One region of the Paenibacillus oryziterrae genome, then DNA from elsewhere that is predicted to be linked to it. Evidence: riboswitches for the same ligand, from Rfam matches in the RefSeq annotation. Region 1 holds a riboswitch; each other region holds the start of a gene.
The links. Region 1 has a riboswitch for cyclic di-AMP ahead of ACAN55_RS02870 (hypothetical protein). Riboswitches for the same ligand answer to the same signal wherever they lie in the genome.

Region 1 (4,347 bases):
AGCGGGCTGTTACTCTGATCTGAGGCAGAACTTGTCTCCTTACTGCTGCCGGACTTCTGCGAGGAAGCATGGATAGGTTGCCCCTGTGCACCAGCGTTGTCTCCACGCGGAACCCCTCCCCCTATTGCCCCTTCAGCCCTGCTTCCCCTTCCGCTTGTCTGTCCCTCTTTGGTCCGGATCCAGGCGGTTAACAGCGTTATTGAAAAAGGTACGCAGAAGATCACGAAAGCCGTAAGCAGCTCGCTCCAGCTGGGAATGAATTCTTTGAACATGTTCCACAAAATTAACGCCCCCTCTTCTCCGTAACCCTATTTTGACCGAAGCTGGATAATTCATGCACTGGCACCAGTATTCCTTCATACAAAAAAATAGAACAACCAGAAGTTTCTGGCTGTCCTATTCATGCGAAAGAGTCAGATCCGCCCTATTTCTTACTCTGGATCACTACAGCAATCCGGCTGCCCACAGCCCGCCTCTATGGATCATCCGGCGGAACGGTTCTGCTGAGAACGAAGGCAAGTGATGACCCGGCATCAGATAAACTACACGCCCCAATCCAAACTCATGGCACCATGCGGCTTGCCTCATTTCCCCTTCATGCGGGTATTCCGCAAGGACCGTTGTTTGGAACCGCGGCTGACTCTCAAAATAATACGGCTCCTCATCGATGACAAAATCCTCTACCCCCTGCATGATCGGATGCTCCGGCTCCTTGATGGAAATGGACAGGGCCGTATATTCCGGATGATGGGTGAAATATGCTCCGAGCAGCGTTCCCAGCTCCTGATTCCGCTGCATCGAGATACCGTTATGTATAACCAGCAGTCCGCCGCCAGCTGCTACATACGAGAGTAATCCTGCTACCTGCTCCTGTGTAAGGAGATGATCCGTAAAATCGGTGTAGGATATAACAAGCTTATTTTCAGCGAGCGAATCGTCTTTCAGCCTATTCAAATCCTCTGAGCAGGTTAGCTCCAGATCGCCATTAAAAATAGTCTCCAGTTCACGATCCACTCCGGCAAAATGGTGATACTTAACCTCCGAGTAGGTCCCCAGGGCAAGCGCCTTTAATTTCATGGGTTTCAACACCTTTCCAGCATTTATATGACTCTAGCGCAGTATATTCCTACCAAGGCCAAGCATTTCCGTCGATATCGATATAAGCAGGCTCTTCTCCGGCGTACTTCCGGTAATCCTGCACAAGGGCCATGATTTTGTTCGCCGATTCTTCAGGCGGTGTGTGTGCTTCTTCATTTTTTTGGCCGCTCATATAGGTCTGCATCCACCCCGGATGGAATACCATAACCTGACCGCCAAGCTCCTTAAGATGGTTATGCAGCAGGGAGGATTGCATATTAAGAGCCGCCTTAGACATACAGTACCCATACATATTGGTCCGTTTATTACGGGAGATACTGCCAGCTTCCGAAGAAATATTGACGATCAGCTTACTGTCTCCCTGCAGCAAAAGCCCCATCAGCGCATTGCTCACCCGAAGTGAACCCAGCGTATTCACATTGTAAATCTCAGCCATAGCCTCATCGTCCATGTCAACGAGCATGGTGGCATCGTCAACCTTTTTGATAATTCCGGCATTATTAATAATTATGTCTACATGCCGGGTCGCGGCGGCAATCATCCGCGCAGCCTGCCTAACACTATCCTTGCTGCCGATATCCAGCGGAACCAGCGTCAACTGCCCGGGGTACTCCTCTTGAAGTCTTTGCAAAAATTCAGCATCCGGCATGTACTGTCCGGCAAATACGGCGTATTTGTTCTCCAGCAGCCACTGCACAAGATACAGGCCGAGGCCTCTATCGGCACCGGTAACACAAGCGACTTTGTTCATATCCATGGAACACTCCTTAACCCTGCGAAATGAAATGTATGCGTTTACTTACATCTCCCTCACCTTAGCATGGGTCATTTGTTTTTTCAACGCTTATTCAAAACACGAGAGAAAACGCTAACATTACGCAAAAATTAACGAGCGTACTCTCCCTTATACCGGCCGCCGCCTGAATTGGTGTTCCTGCGTCTGAAAGTCATTCTTTCCGCTTTTTACAAAAAAGGGTATTCAGGAGTATTATTCGTATGAAGATTAACACAGCAGCACACACGCTGAATTCCCGCCTAGCGGGAAACGGGGGAACCATCCGGCCACCGGCCGACTGGGGTGAATCCGAAAGAGACTTCCATCGTCTCTAAGTAGGTAGGGCGACTCTCACCGCCCGAATCCGACAGCTAACCTCGTAAGCGTAAGGAGAGAGACCCTTGATCCGCCCGGCGATTGGTGTCAGGTTGTATTTCAGCCTGAACATGAACAAAACCGCTGGCAGAGGCCTCCTCTGTCCAGCGGTTTTTGTGCTGTCTGTATATCATATCAAGATATCCGGAAAGGATCGTGAATTTCATGCAAGACCCTCTGCCTGCCATCTGTCCTGTTTCGAGCAAATTTCAGGATTACGTGAGCCAGCTCTCGAGCAGGATCTACAGCCTAAGCACTCTGCTACTTGAACATACGGCCCAAGCGGAGCATATAACCATCGCAACCTTCAAAGAACTTTACGAGTTGAACAGCCGTAAGCCTATAACCGATCAGACTGTATTTTTTACTGCTGCATTCCAAAGTTGTATCCGCCTGTGTGCCGAACAGAAATCCCATCTTATATCCGGCTCCTCCCGGGAAGGAAAGCTTCAAGAGGATCAGGCAATAAAAGCACTATGGTACGGTCTCCGGCTACCTATGCCAGAAATCAGTCTGATCCTTGAGATAAGTGTTCCCGAGCTGAAGTCACGGCTAAGAGGGCTGCGGGAGCAGATGGCCGGACTGAAAGATTCCTCCAAGCCTGCCTGCATGAACACAGCATAATCCCATCTACGTCACCTCAATATGAGCAGTTCGGACGGGGCTCCTCCTTAACGGTATGAGCCTCCTTCATTACATTGCCAGGCGGTTTAGCGTTTGCCTGAGCTGCTCTTCATGAACTTCCAGACCGCTATGCAGCAACCGGTAAGCCCAGCGCCGAGCATGATGGTCTGTACAGCGCCGAGGACAACTGATTTCTCCGAATGAACCAGCGTGCTGAGCAGAATCAGCAGAAAAGATACGGCAAGCAGCGCAGGTGTCTGATATTTCTTGTTCATTAATGTATAAATCCCTTCTAAACATCGTTTAGGACTATTGTATCTCAACTAGAGCGTTATGCCAAAAAATTTAAAGTAATATCAAAACGATATTTATCTCCTCATTTCACACTCTATCTTTTACCATTCTCCAGATCCCACAAACAAATAAGTAATTATTTTTACATCATATACAAAAATATCCACTTCATGTATTATTGTAGCATTGGTAGTGGCCACTTCCATAAATATCATAAAACGGAAGGGAAGTTTCTATTAAATGCTGAAAAAACTCCTGAAACTAGCAACAATTACGGCTTTAACTGCAGCAATATTTCCAACGGGTGCTTTTGCAGATACCAACAAAGATTTATTCTCCTTTACTGGCGAGACTTATCTAAATATGCCAGCAACTGAATACGGAGGGCCTACAACGAAATCCCAGCTTCATGTTTCAGACTTCAAGCTTAACAACCACAAAATTTCTATTACCGGATCAGTTACATATAACGGTAAAGAACTTCCGTTAACACTGGAAGGCAGATTAACAAATACCCGAATAAAAAAGGATAATCGCTCTGTCGTAATTATTGATACTGTTTCAGGAGAATTTGATGTTCTTCATGTAGCGATTGATGCGAACGTGGAGGAAGGCATTACTTTCACCAAAGGCTTGGAAGGGCGTTCAATAATATCCATTTATCTGCAACATAAGAACACTCGTGAAATCTCATTCTTTGATATTGATGCAAGTGAACTTGGTGAGAATAATAAGAATGTGCTCCTTGATGAAGTAAAGCACTTCGAGGCGCAAACCAAATTAAAAAGTGACATCCTTAAGCCTGAAAAACGTCAATTTTTTAGTGCGAATGATAAAACCGGCGCCGAAAAGGAACAACTTGATGCAAATGCGGTTAACTCCTCCGACTACTGGTTCAGAAACGTGTTCGCTCCTATTTCCAGTGATATGAAGAGCCTAGCCACTACAAGTTCCCTTTCGTATTATCAAGTAGTCGGTTATAAAGACACCGATTACTATTATGTAAACGAATACACTGGTAATCAGCCGGGAATGTACATCGATGAAGTTCTTCAGTGGGACTACTACATTAATCATCCTGCTCCAACCGAATTTTATGGCACGCTTAAAATCGTTAGTGAATACACCGATTCAAATTATGATGCTTATGACGACCCTACATGGGCTCCTTTAACATTAGG
Region 2 (4,347 bases), on a different contig from region 1:
TATTTCCTCTCTGCCGTTCATGAAGTGGAGCCTCCTAATTCGATTTGTGCGAGAGCACTGGCAAACTCCTCCCGCGTGATGCCAAACATCGTCAGCCGCTTGTACAGCTGTTTGCCGTTACAATATCCAATCCCCAGCAGATTGCCGAGGGCCATTCTTCTTTCTGCGGCTTCCGGGTGCACCAGCATACCCGCTGCCATTAAATCCTCAATCCCAATCACCGGCTCTGCTTCATCGTATGCCGTGTGAACATGTGCCAAGGCATGGCGGATCGCTTCAGGCGAAGCGTTCTCCACTCCGATATCCCCTTTACGGGTAGCATCTTTCTCCGGAATAAACGCATGCTTGCATCCCGGCACTTTTGCAGCAACGATCTTGCGGATACGTTCCCCTGCATGGTCAGGGTCAGTCAGTATAATCACACCGCGCCGCTCCATCGCGAGGGCAATTTTAGCAATGATTCTGCTGTTCACCGCCGATCCTCCAGTCTCGATGGTATCGGCCTGTACAGCCCGTTTGACGGCCACAGTGTCACTTCTGCCTTCAACAACTATTATTTCCTTAATCATTGACAATCTTCCTTTCAGGTAAATACGGAAAACGCAAAAAGAAGAGGATCTGCCCCTCTTCTTTGGCTAAAGAATTGTATAAGTGCTGAGCGACAGCTCTGAAAGTTCATGGACTTTTCCATATTCTGCTCTCATCACTATAGCTTATTAAAAGCTGATTTGCAAAATAGAACATTAATTCAGTTCAGGCTTCACCGGACCAATGACATAGACGGTACGGGATTTACGTCCAAAATTACGTGCGTGACTGAGTGATTCATAGTAGACATCGATTTTATTGCCATTGATGGCGCCACCAGTGTCTTCAGCACGGCGGAAACCAAGTCCCTCGATATAAACCCACCATCCCATGGGAATTACATCAGGATCAACTGCAATCGTCCGGCCTTCCGTTACGCGTGTTCCGGAGGCGGTACGTGTTCCAATACCCGGTTCTTCCGAAGAATAGGCAGTCATCGAGACGTTTTTAATTATTTTCTTATACTCGAAGTCAACGCCTGCTTTGCTCGTGACGTTATTGCCGTTCTCTTTGGTTGTGACGGATTTGGTTTTTTGGGTGGTTTTTGCAACAACAACGGGCTTAGGAATCACTTTGGTACCAACGGCAATTACCTTATCTTTGGTAACTGTCTGTACTTCCTTACCTATCATTCGCATAGATACCAGCTCACCATCTTGGTAAGTCTTCTCAATGTGCTGGATCATTACGCCTGGTACGCCTGCTTGCGTTACTTTAACTGTTCCCTTGGCTAAGGTGGGGTCCGCGGTCTTGATAATACGGAACGGAAGGCTTTCGGTCCGCTCAACCATTTGCTTGTTGATTCGGATGACCTTGATTTCCATATTGGCGGCTATAGTGGTGTCTATCGAAGGGAAGATCTTGTCATAGCTCTGTAGTTCGATGCCGAGTTTATCGATGGCTTCTCCTATGGTGCCTTCAGTTGTGTACATGGTTTGTGTTGTTCCGTCCGCCGTTAAACTAAAGGGCCTGGCACGGGTGATGACAACACGGTCGCCGTCCTGTAGCGTATCACTGGGGCTTATGGATATTTCATCGTACGGCTGCACAATAATTTGTTCTTTCGCTAGCATCTCGCTTAGCAGCGATTCCCGGGTTTCGAACTTCTGCACTTGTCCGTCTATGACTAAACTGATTTGTTTGCTGCTTTGACCGTGTACGTACAGCAGAATTAACAGCGCGACAGCGATTGAAATCACGCCTGCAAGTGAAAGTACGCGCAAATTCACTTGTTCCCACCGTATTGCGTAAGACCTGCTGGATGATTGTGAATCATGGGTTGCCTCTGGTTGGAATACGCCCATTTTCTCCATCCTCCTTACATAGTCCCGTCGTCTACATGCTTAACAAAGCTGACTGTATCTGTTCTGACGAAAACTAGTTTGAGATTGTCACAGGACACGCCTTACTTCAGATTGCGTCTCCTGCTCATGGATCGCCTGCCCGGCATAGCTTCTCCCACTCCTGTCGTATAACAGTATGTCGGAGGTGACCGCTTTATTCAAAACAAAAAAAAGCCTGAAAAAGAGTACTGTGAGGACTCTTTCGTGGCTTTCCGAGCTTCAAAAAAACACGGCTCATGCACGAGGTTTCCTCTCTTACTTGCGCTTACGGGGTTAGCTGTCGGGTTCGGACGAAAGAGAGACGCCCTATCTCAGGTCACCCGCTCACGGCGGTTGCCCTCAAATTCACCCCAAAGACCACGTGAAGAAATCGAATAATGTTTGCGGCACTTCTCAATGTGTACTCTATGTACGTGATAGGATGCGGCTAACCATTATTGGTTCCCCCGTTCTCCATACGGAGACTCAGCGAGACGATTCATGAATCAATGGCCGTTTACAAATATCAACAGCTCATTGCACTGAAAAGATAATATCCTGTTTTGATGCAGGTTGTAAAGTTCACTTCAAGCACGTTTACGTAAAAAAATGATTAAAATATTGTAATAATCGGCCGTTTATGTGTTAAAAAAGTTTAATATATCGTCTATACTCTTTTTTTCACCTGTTTTACTCCCGTTTTCACACAATCCCAAATCGTTCCAGTGCGTTCGCATACGTAATTTGAGCCATTTCCTCCCAGCTTATCCCTTTTATTTCCCCTGCTGCCTGGGCTACCAGCTTCACATTAGCACTCTCATTACGCTTGCCGCGAAATGGGTGTGGTGTCAAATATGGGGAATCCGTTTCAATCAAAATCCGGTCTAAAGGTGTCTGTGCAAGTACCTCTTTGGGCACTCTGGCATTCTTGAACGTGATCGGTCCCCCGAAGGACAAATGAAAACCTAAATCGAGACACATTTTAGCCGTTTCCCAGCTTCCAGAGAAAGAATGCATCACTCCGCCGATTTCATTTGCCTTCTCTTCACGCAGTATCTTCACGATATCTTCATGGGCATCACGATTATGAATCGAAATGGGCATACCCAGCTCGCGGGCAAGACCGATTTGCTGACGGAACACGCGCTGTTGAACATCCTTTGGCGACTTGTCCCAATGATAATCCAGTCCGATTTCACCGATGGCGACCACCTTTTCATGACTGCAGAGGGAAGCAATCCAGTCGAGGTCCCCTGGCAGCATATCGATAGCGTCGACTGGATGCCAACCGACGGCTGCATAAATATAATCATAGGTTTCGGCAAGTTTCATCGTAGTTGGAATCGTTTCGCGGTTAAAACCGATGTTGATCATTTTGCTGACTCCGGCTTCGACGGCATGTGCAATTACAGCTTCACGATCTTCGTCAAATTCCGGAGCATCCAGGTGTGTATGTGTGTCAAAAAGAAGCATTTTCGTTCCCCTTCCAAGCTTTATTTATAAGGTTATAGAGTTAGTTTTTTCATGCTTTAGCAAATATCTGGGCGATGGATAAAGGCAGTTGATCACGTACTTTTTCCAACTGGTCTGCAGGGAAATAGAGGTGATATCGGCCCCGGTGAATCCCGCTGATGGAACGGACAATATCCGATACCTCAGAGATTTCCCGCAGACGGTCCTCGCGGTCCAGAAGCAGGATTTGCTTCTTGTCGAACCCTTCACCCGGACGGAACACATCATAGGGCAAATCTGTTGGAAAATCAACCTCCAGAGCATACTCGGGATGAAGGCCGACACCGGAAAAACTTCGGCGGATTTCATCAATTGTCTCCAAATCTAAGCTCTCCATTTCTACATATTTATACAGTTTTCGATGTATAAATCGATTGCATAGATCGCTTAACAACTCATCTTCTTCCATTGTCCATTGCATAAACGCGGTTTGTACCAATGCTTCATCCAGCTGTAAATATTGCTCAACAGTTACCTCTCCGCCAAATAAATCACTCAAAGGCTCAATCATAAAACGGAAAGGAAATTGACCCTGGAACAGCTCTTTCGCCCTGCGGAAAATTTGGCGCAAAATAATCTCGGAGCTTCGCGTCACCGGATGGAAATAAACCTGCCAATACATCTGGTATCTAGACATCAAATAATCTTCAATCGCATGCATCCCCGATTCTTTAACAACCACTCTTCCGTTATAAGGGCGCAGCACGCGCAGGATTCGATCAATGTCGATCGTTCCATAATTAACCCCAGTGTAATAAGCATCCCTAAGAAGGTAATCCATGCGATCTGCATCCAGCGGACTGGATACCAAATTGACAACAATAGCATGTTCATACGTTTTGGAAATAACCGAGGCCACTTTTTGCGGGAAATCTTCCTCCACTTCACGCAAAATCTCTGTGATTTCAGTATCCTCCAGAATAAT
Region 3 (4,347 bases), on a different contig from region 1:
TCCATACTTTTGTGGTAGGGTTGACTTATAACTATTCAGCGAGAGGGTTAACACTTTGTTTAAAATAAAATTCGGAGATTTCATTATCATTGGGGTTGTACTGCTTGTCGCAGGCGTTATCTATGGGGTGGAGTGGCTGGATACTCGCAACGATACGTATGTTCAAGGACAGCTGGCTGCTCAAATCACGGTGGATGGCAGACCGTACAAGACCGTGAATTTGACCAAGAAAGAGCAAGTAATCGACATCCAGACCAAATACGGGCATAATACGCTAAAGGTATTTGATTACGGGATTCAAATGGTCTCTGCGGATTGTCCGAGGAAAATATCGATGCAGATGGGTTTCAAAACGAAGCCGCATCAGCAGATTATATGTATCCCCAACCGGGTGCTGGTTGAGGTGATTAACCCTGAAGGCTCTCAGGGCGAGGATGAACTCGACGCTGTTATTTAGGATCATAGAGATGAGAACATAGGCTGACTTTCGGGGGCGATCCTGAGGTCAGCTTTTTTTTTATATAAAAATATTCCCTTTGGGCTCCTTCTGGACCATTTATCATTGATTACCGAGTTTGGGTTCTGGACGATATTGGATATGGATGTAGCATTTATCTATGACATCATGGTTTACGAGAATCACCGCAGAGCGGGGTATGGCAAGAAAATGATTCAATATATGGGGGGATTAATTCAAAAAGAGGGATTGAACAAAATGGTTCTGAATGTATTTTCGAATAACGTCGCGGCAAATGCTTTGTATGAAAGCATGGGTTTCACAGTGATTGCAGAAGAAAGCGGACAGAAAGCAATGATTAAATACTTGTAAGCTCCTATGTGGAGAAAAACGCAGCAAATCAAAGCAAATAATCGACCGGTTAAGAACGGAGCCAAAGAATGCGCCTTCATTCCTGCAGGATCGGCATTCTTTAGCTTCTTTTGCCATTGGATATGTTTTACATTGAATGGCCGCAGGCGTATGATTCAAATCAGCAACCGAATGTTATATAACTGTTCTCAAATTGCTGAATTCCGACAGTGGGAACGGGGGAACCAAACGTGAATGATAGCGTCGAAGACTGGATGCTGGAAATCACACTGGGGTGAATCTTTGCGCGGGCCGACAAACCGTCCCGACAAGGTAGGGCAATCTCGCTGCCCGAATCCGTCAGCTAACCCCGTAAGCGTTGAAGAGAGAGGATGAGCCGCCATGATCGATTAGCCGACCACGGAGAGCCCTGCCGCTTCTGTGGTCTTTTTGCTGTGGACATTTGAATGAAAGACTGTGCACACTGCAAAGAAAACGTCATTTAACAATGGGCAAATGTTAGTTTTGGGAGTCTAAAATATTAGTTTATAGCGGGAGGGCTTCTTATTGTTACAGCGTTTATTGTCTGCTTCTGGGTAGGCTTGTTGCTGCTCCTGACCAGCGGTGTTCACGGGCACGGGTTTGGGCATATCCATATGGGAGGAAGCGCGGGAGACGCGGGAGGGACGACTTTTGTACCTATTCTTCCCTTGATGGTTTTTGTTATGGCTTGGGGCGGCGCCGGTTATGTGCTGACCCGGTTCAGTGAATGGAACGGACTTTGGGTTCTGCTGATTTGTACCTTCATCGCTATTGTACTGGGCTGCCTGATGTATTATGTGCTGGCCAAGGTGATGCCCCGGTATGATGATAGTATGAAAGAATTGGATTATGATCCGGCTGGGCAGCTTGGGTATATCAGTATCCCGGCAGCAGATGGAGCAGTCGGAGAAATGAAGTACGTGCTACAAGGCACGATGCGCTCCATTGGGGTACGGGCGGAAACCGGCCAGCGGCTCTCCAAGGGAGACAGAGTTATTATTTTGAAGGTAGATAAGGGAATTGCAGCCGTAACCCTCTTCGAGCGGGAAACGGAATATGAGTGAAACAAGGGAGAGTCGAACTGAATGGTCATTATTTATTTAACCGGGGCGATTGTTGCTGTTATCCTGCTTGCGTTATTTACGATTGTGAATGCCTACAAAAAAGTTCCGCCCAATCAGGCGATGATTGTGTATGGTCTCGGCGGGAAAAGAGTGGTGCAGGGGGGCGGGACTTTCGTCATTCCCGGCTTTCAGAACAACAAGACCATCTCCATGATGCTCATGAGCTTCGATGTCATTCCCGCTCAGGCCATGTTCTCTAAGCAAGGTATTAAGCTGAACCTGGAAGCTGTGGCACAGATCAAGATAAAAAGTGAACCAACGGCCATTCTTACCGCCAGTGAGCAGTTTATCGACCGGCCTGAAGAAGACCGCGAAACGATTATTCTGCATTCCGTGGAAGGGCATTTGCGCGGTTTGATCGGACAGTTGACGGTGGAATCCATTCTGAAGACGCCCGACGAGATCAACAGTAAAATGCGGGAGACGTGCTCGGAAGACCTCGATAAAATGGGACTTGAGGTCGTCAGCTTCACCATTAAGAAAATTACGGACGACAAAGGATACATCGATAACATGGGTGTTCCAGAAATTGAGCGTATCCGCCGTGATGCCAGCATAGCCAAAGCGGAGGCGGAGCGCGACATTCAAATCAAGCAGGCTGAGGCAGAGAAGGAATCCTCGATAGCCAAAGCTAATTCTCACCAGGCTACCATTGAAGCGGAAACCGCTGCCCGGGCGAAGGAGTCGCTGTTTGAGAAGGAGCTGAACATCAAGCAGGCGGACTTTAAGCTGGAGACGGAAGTGAAGAAGGCGCAGGCGGATCTGGCATACGAGCTGCAACAGAACAAAATCAAGCAGTCGCTGGTCACCGAGCAGGTCAAAATTACGCAGATGGAGGCGGAGGCGAACCGGACCGTCCGCGAGATTGAAGTAGAGCTCAGACAGAAGGAGCTGGAAGCAACGGTTATCAAACCGGCGCAGGCGGAGAATCAGGCGACGATTATGAGAGCGGAAGCAGCCAAACAACGGCAAATCCTTGAAGCGGAGGCTGAGGCCGCCACAACCACTAAACGCGGACTGGCGACAGCAGAAGCGGAGCTTGCAAAAGGAAAGGCCAACGCGGAGATTGTTCAATTGGCAGGGGCGGCGGAAGCAGGCGCGCTTGAGAAGAAAGCGGAAGCTTACAAACAGTTCACGCAAGCTGCGCTTACAGTTGAATTTCTGAAGATTCTACCTGAACTGGCTGAGAAAATCGCTTCTCCACTGGCTAATGTAGATAAAATCACGGTGATCTCCCAGGACGGCGCATCGGCCGGGGTGAACAAAATTACCGGTGATATTGCCAAGATGATGACTCAAATACCGGAATTAACCCAAACCCTTACCGGAATGAATGTGTCAGAAGCGATCAGCGGGCTGTTTGGCAAAAATAAAGAACTGTAAGTCATGCAACTTGCGGCGGTACCTGGAGCCTGCTTCGGAACATTTTGGCAACTTACCGCTGCGTTACACACAAAAAGACAGCACCGGGCATTATGGGTTCAGTCCCATGAATCTCGGTGCTGTCTTTTGATTTCAGATTAATGCCGATAAGTCACCGTATGGTCCTTAGTCGGTGAAAATATGATTGCCTATGGAAAGATTCTGTGGACGTGACCAGATCCACTTGCTGGTAGCAGTGCTCGGATTAAAATAGTAGAGCGAATTATGCGTCGGGTCCCATCCGCGAACGGCATCGAGAGCCGCGAGATCAGCGGTACGGTTCGGAACAAGCCAATACTGGCCATCCGCTATAGCTGTAAAAGCGCCGGGCTGAAAGACGACATCCCGGATATTGTCCGGAAAAAGGCTCGATTGGATCCGGTTCATTACCACCGCGCCGACAGCTACCTGCCTCGAATAGGGTTCGCCCCGGGCTTCACTGTATATAACCTTGGCAATCATAATTGCTAACATAAAGGAGGGGGAATAAAGTGAAATCTCTCACCCTAATGCTATTGTTACTCATCGTTGCAAGCTTTGCCCTAAGTCCGTCAGCAAGTGCTTCATCTGTGTTCGAACCGGGGAGAATCTCACGGGACTTATGGTATCTTCAGCACCGGCTCAAAACTTTAGATTTCTTCACTCAGCCATTAGATGGACAGCATGGTACACAGACCAAGACAGCCGTATTTAAGTTGCAAAAGGAATACGGAATTCCAGTCGATGGACTTCCAGGAAAAACCACCTGGAACGCACTAAAGAAATATTCTCTGAACATCTACGAATTGGATATGGGGGCGGGCGGAAAGGACAACACTTACTAATTAGAAGGAAGAACGATTATCGATTAGTTATTGCTTCATAAAACAAATCAAAATGTTTGTCTTCACTGTATCTTTCGGTGATCTTAGCTTCATAGGTATAGGAGTTTCCATTGGTTTTGGTGAAAAT

Region 2: it holds a riboswitch for cyclic di-AMP, as region 1 does, so the genes downstream of both, ACAN55_RS20275 (resuscitation-promoting factor) here and ACAN55_RS02870 (hypothetical protein) in region 1, are expected to answer to the same signal.
Region 3: it holds a riboswitch for cyclic di-AMP, as region 1 does, so the genes downstream of both, ACAN55_RS15495 (NfeD family membrane protein) here and ACAN55_RS02870 (hypothetical protein) in region 1, are expected to answer to the same signal.

The regions. Positions count from the first base shown of each region.
Region 1 is NZ_JBGJZO010000002.1:104,743-109,089, forward strand. It holds gene ACAN55_RS02855 (spore germination protein) at 1-281, opposite strand, end outside; gene ACAN55_RS02860 (ThuA domain-containing protein) at 445-1,077, opposite strand; gene ACAN55_RS02865 (SDR family NAD(P)-dependent oxidoreductase) at 1,127-1,849, opposite strand; cyclic di-AMP (ydaO/yuaA leader) riboswitch at 2,110-2,273, shown strand; gene ACAN55_RS02870 (hypothetical protein) at 2,405-2,872, shown strand; gene ACAN55_RS02875 (hypothetical protein) at 2,959-3,147, opposite strand; gene ACAN55_RS02880 (hypothetical protein) at 3,407-4,347, shown strand, end outside.
Region 2 is NZ_JBGJZO010000025.1:46,747-51,093, forward strand. It holds gene rsmA (16S rRNA (adenine(1518)-N(6)/adenine(1519)-N(6))-dimethyltransferase RsmA) at 1-21, opposite strand, end outside; gene rnmV (ribonuclease M5) at 18-569, opposite strand; gene ACAN55_RS20275 (resuscitation-promoting factor) at 744-1,892, opposite strand; cyclic di-AMP (ydaO/yuaA leader) riboswitch at 2,179-2,412, opposite strand; gene ACAN55_RS20280 (TatD family hydrolase) at 2,613-3,383, opposite strand; gene ACAN55_RS20285 (HD domain-containing protein) at 3,433-4,347, opposite strand, start outside.
Region 3 is NZ_JBGJZO010000014.1:46,675-51,021, forward strand. It holds gene ACAN55_RS15485 (NusG domain II-containing protein) at 56-457, shown strand; gene ACAN55_RS15490 (GNAT family N-acetyltransferase) at 563-829, shown strand; cyclic di-AMP (ydaO/yuaA leader) riboswitch at 1,014-1,202, shown strand; gene ACAN55_RS15495 (NfeD family membrane protein) at 1,375-1,914, shown strand; gene ACAN55_RS15500 (flotillin family protein) at 1,936-3,357, shown strand; partial or broken gene ACAN55_RS15505 (cell wall hydrolase) at 3,523-3,858, opposite strand; gene ACAN55_RS15510 (peptidoglycan-binding domain-containing protein) at 3,888-4,220, shown strand; gene ACAN55_RS15515 (hypothetical protein) at 4,237-4,347, opposite strand, start outside.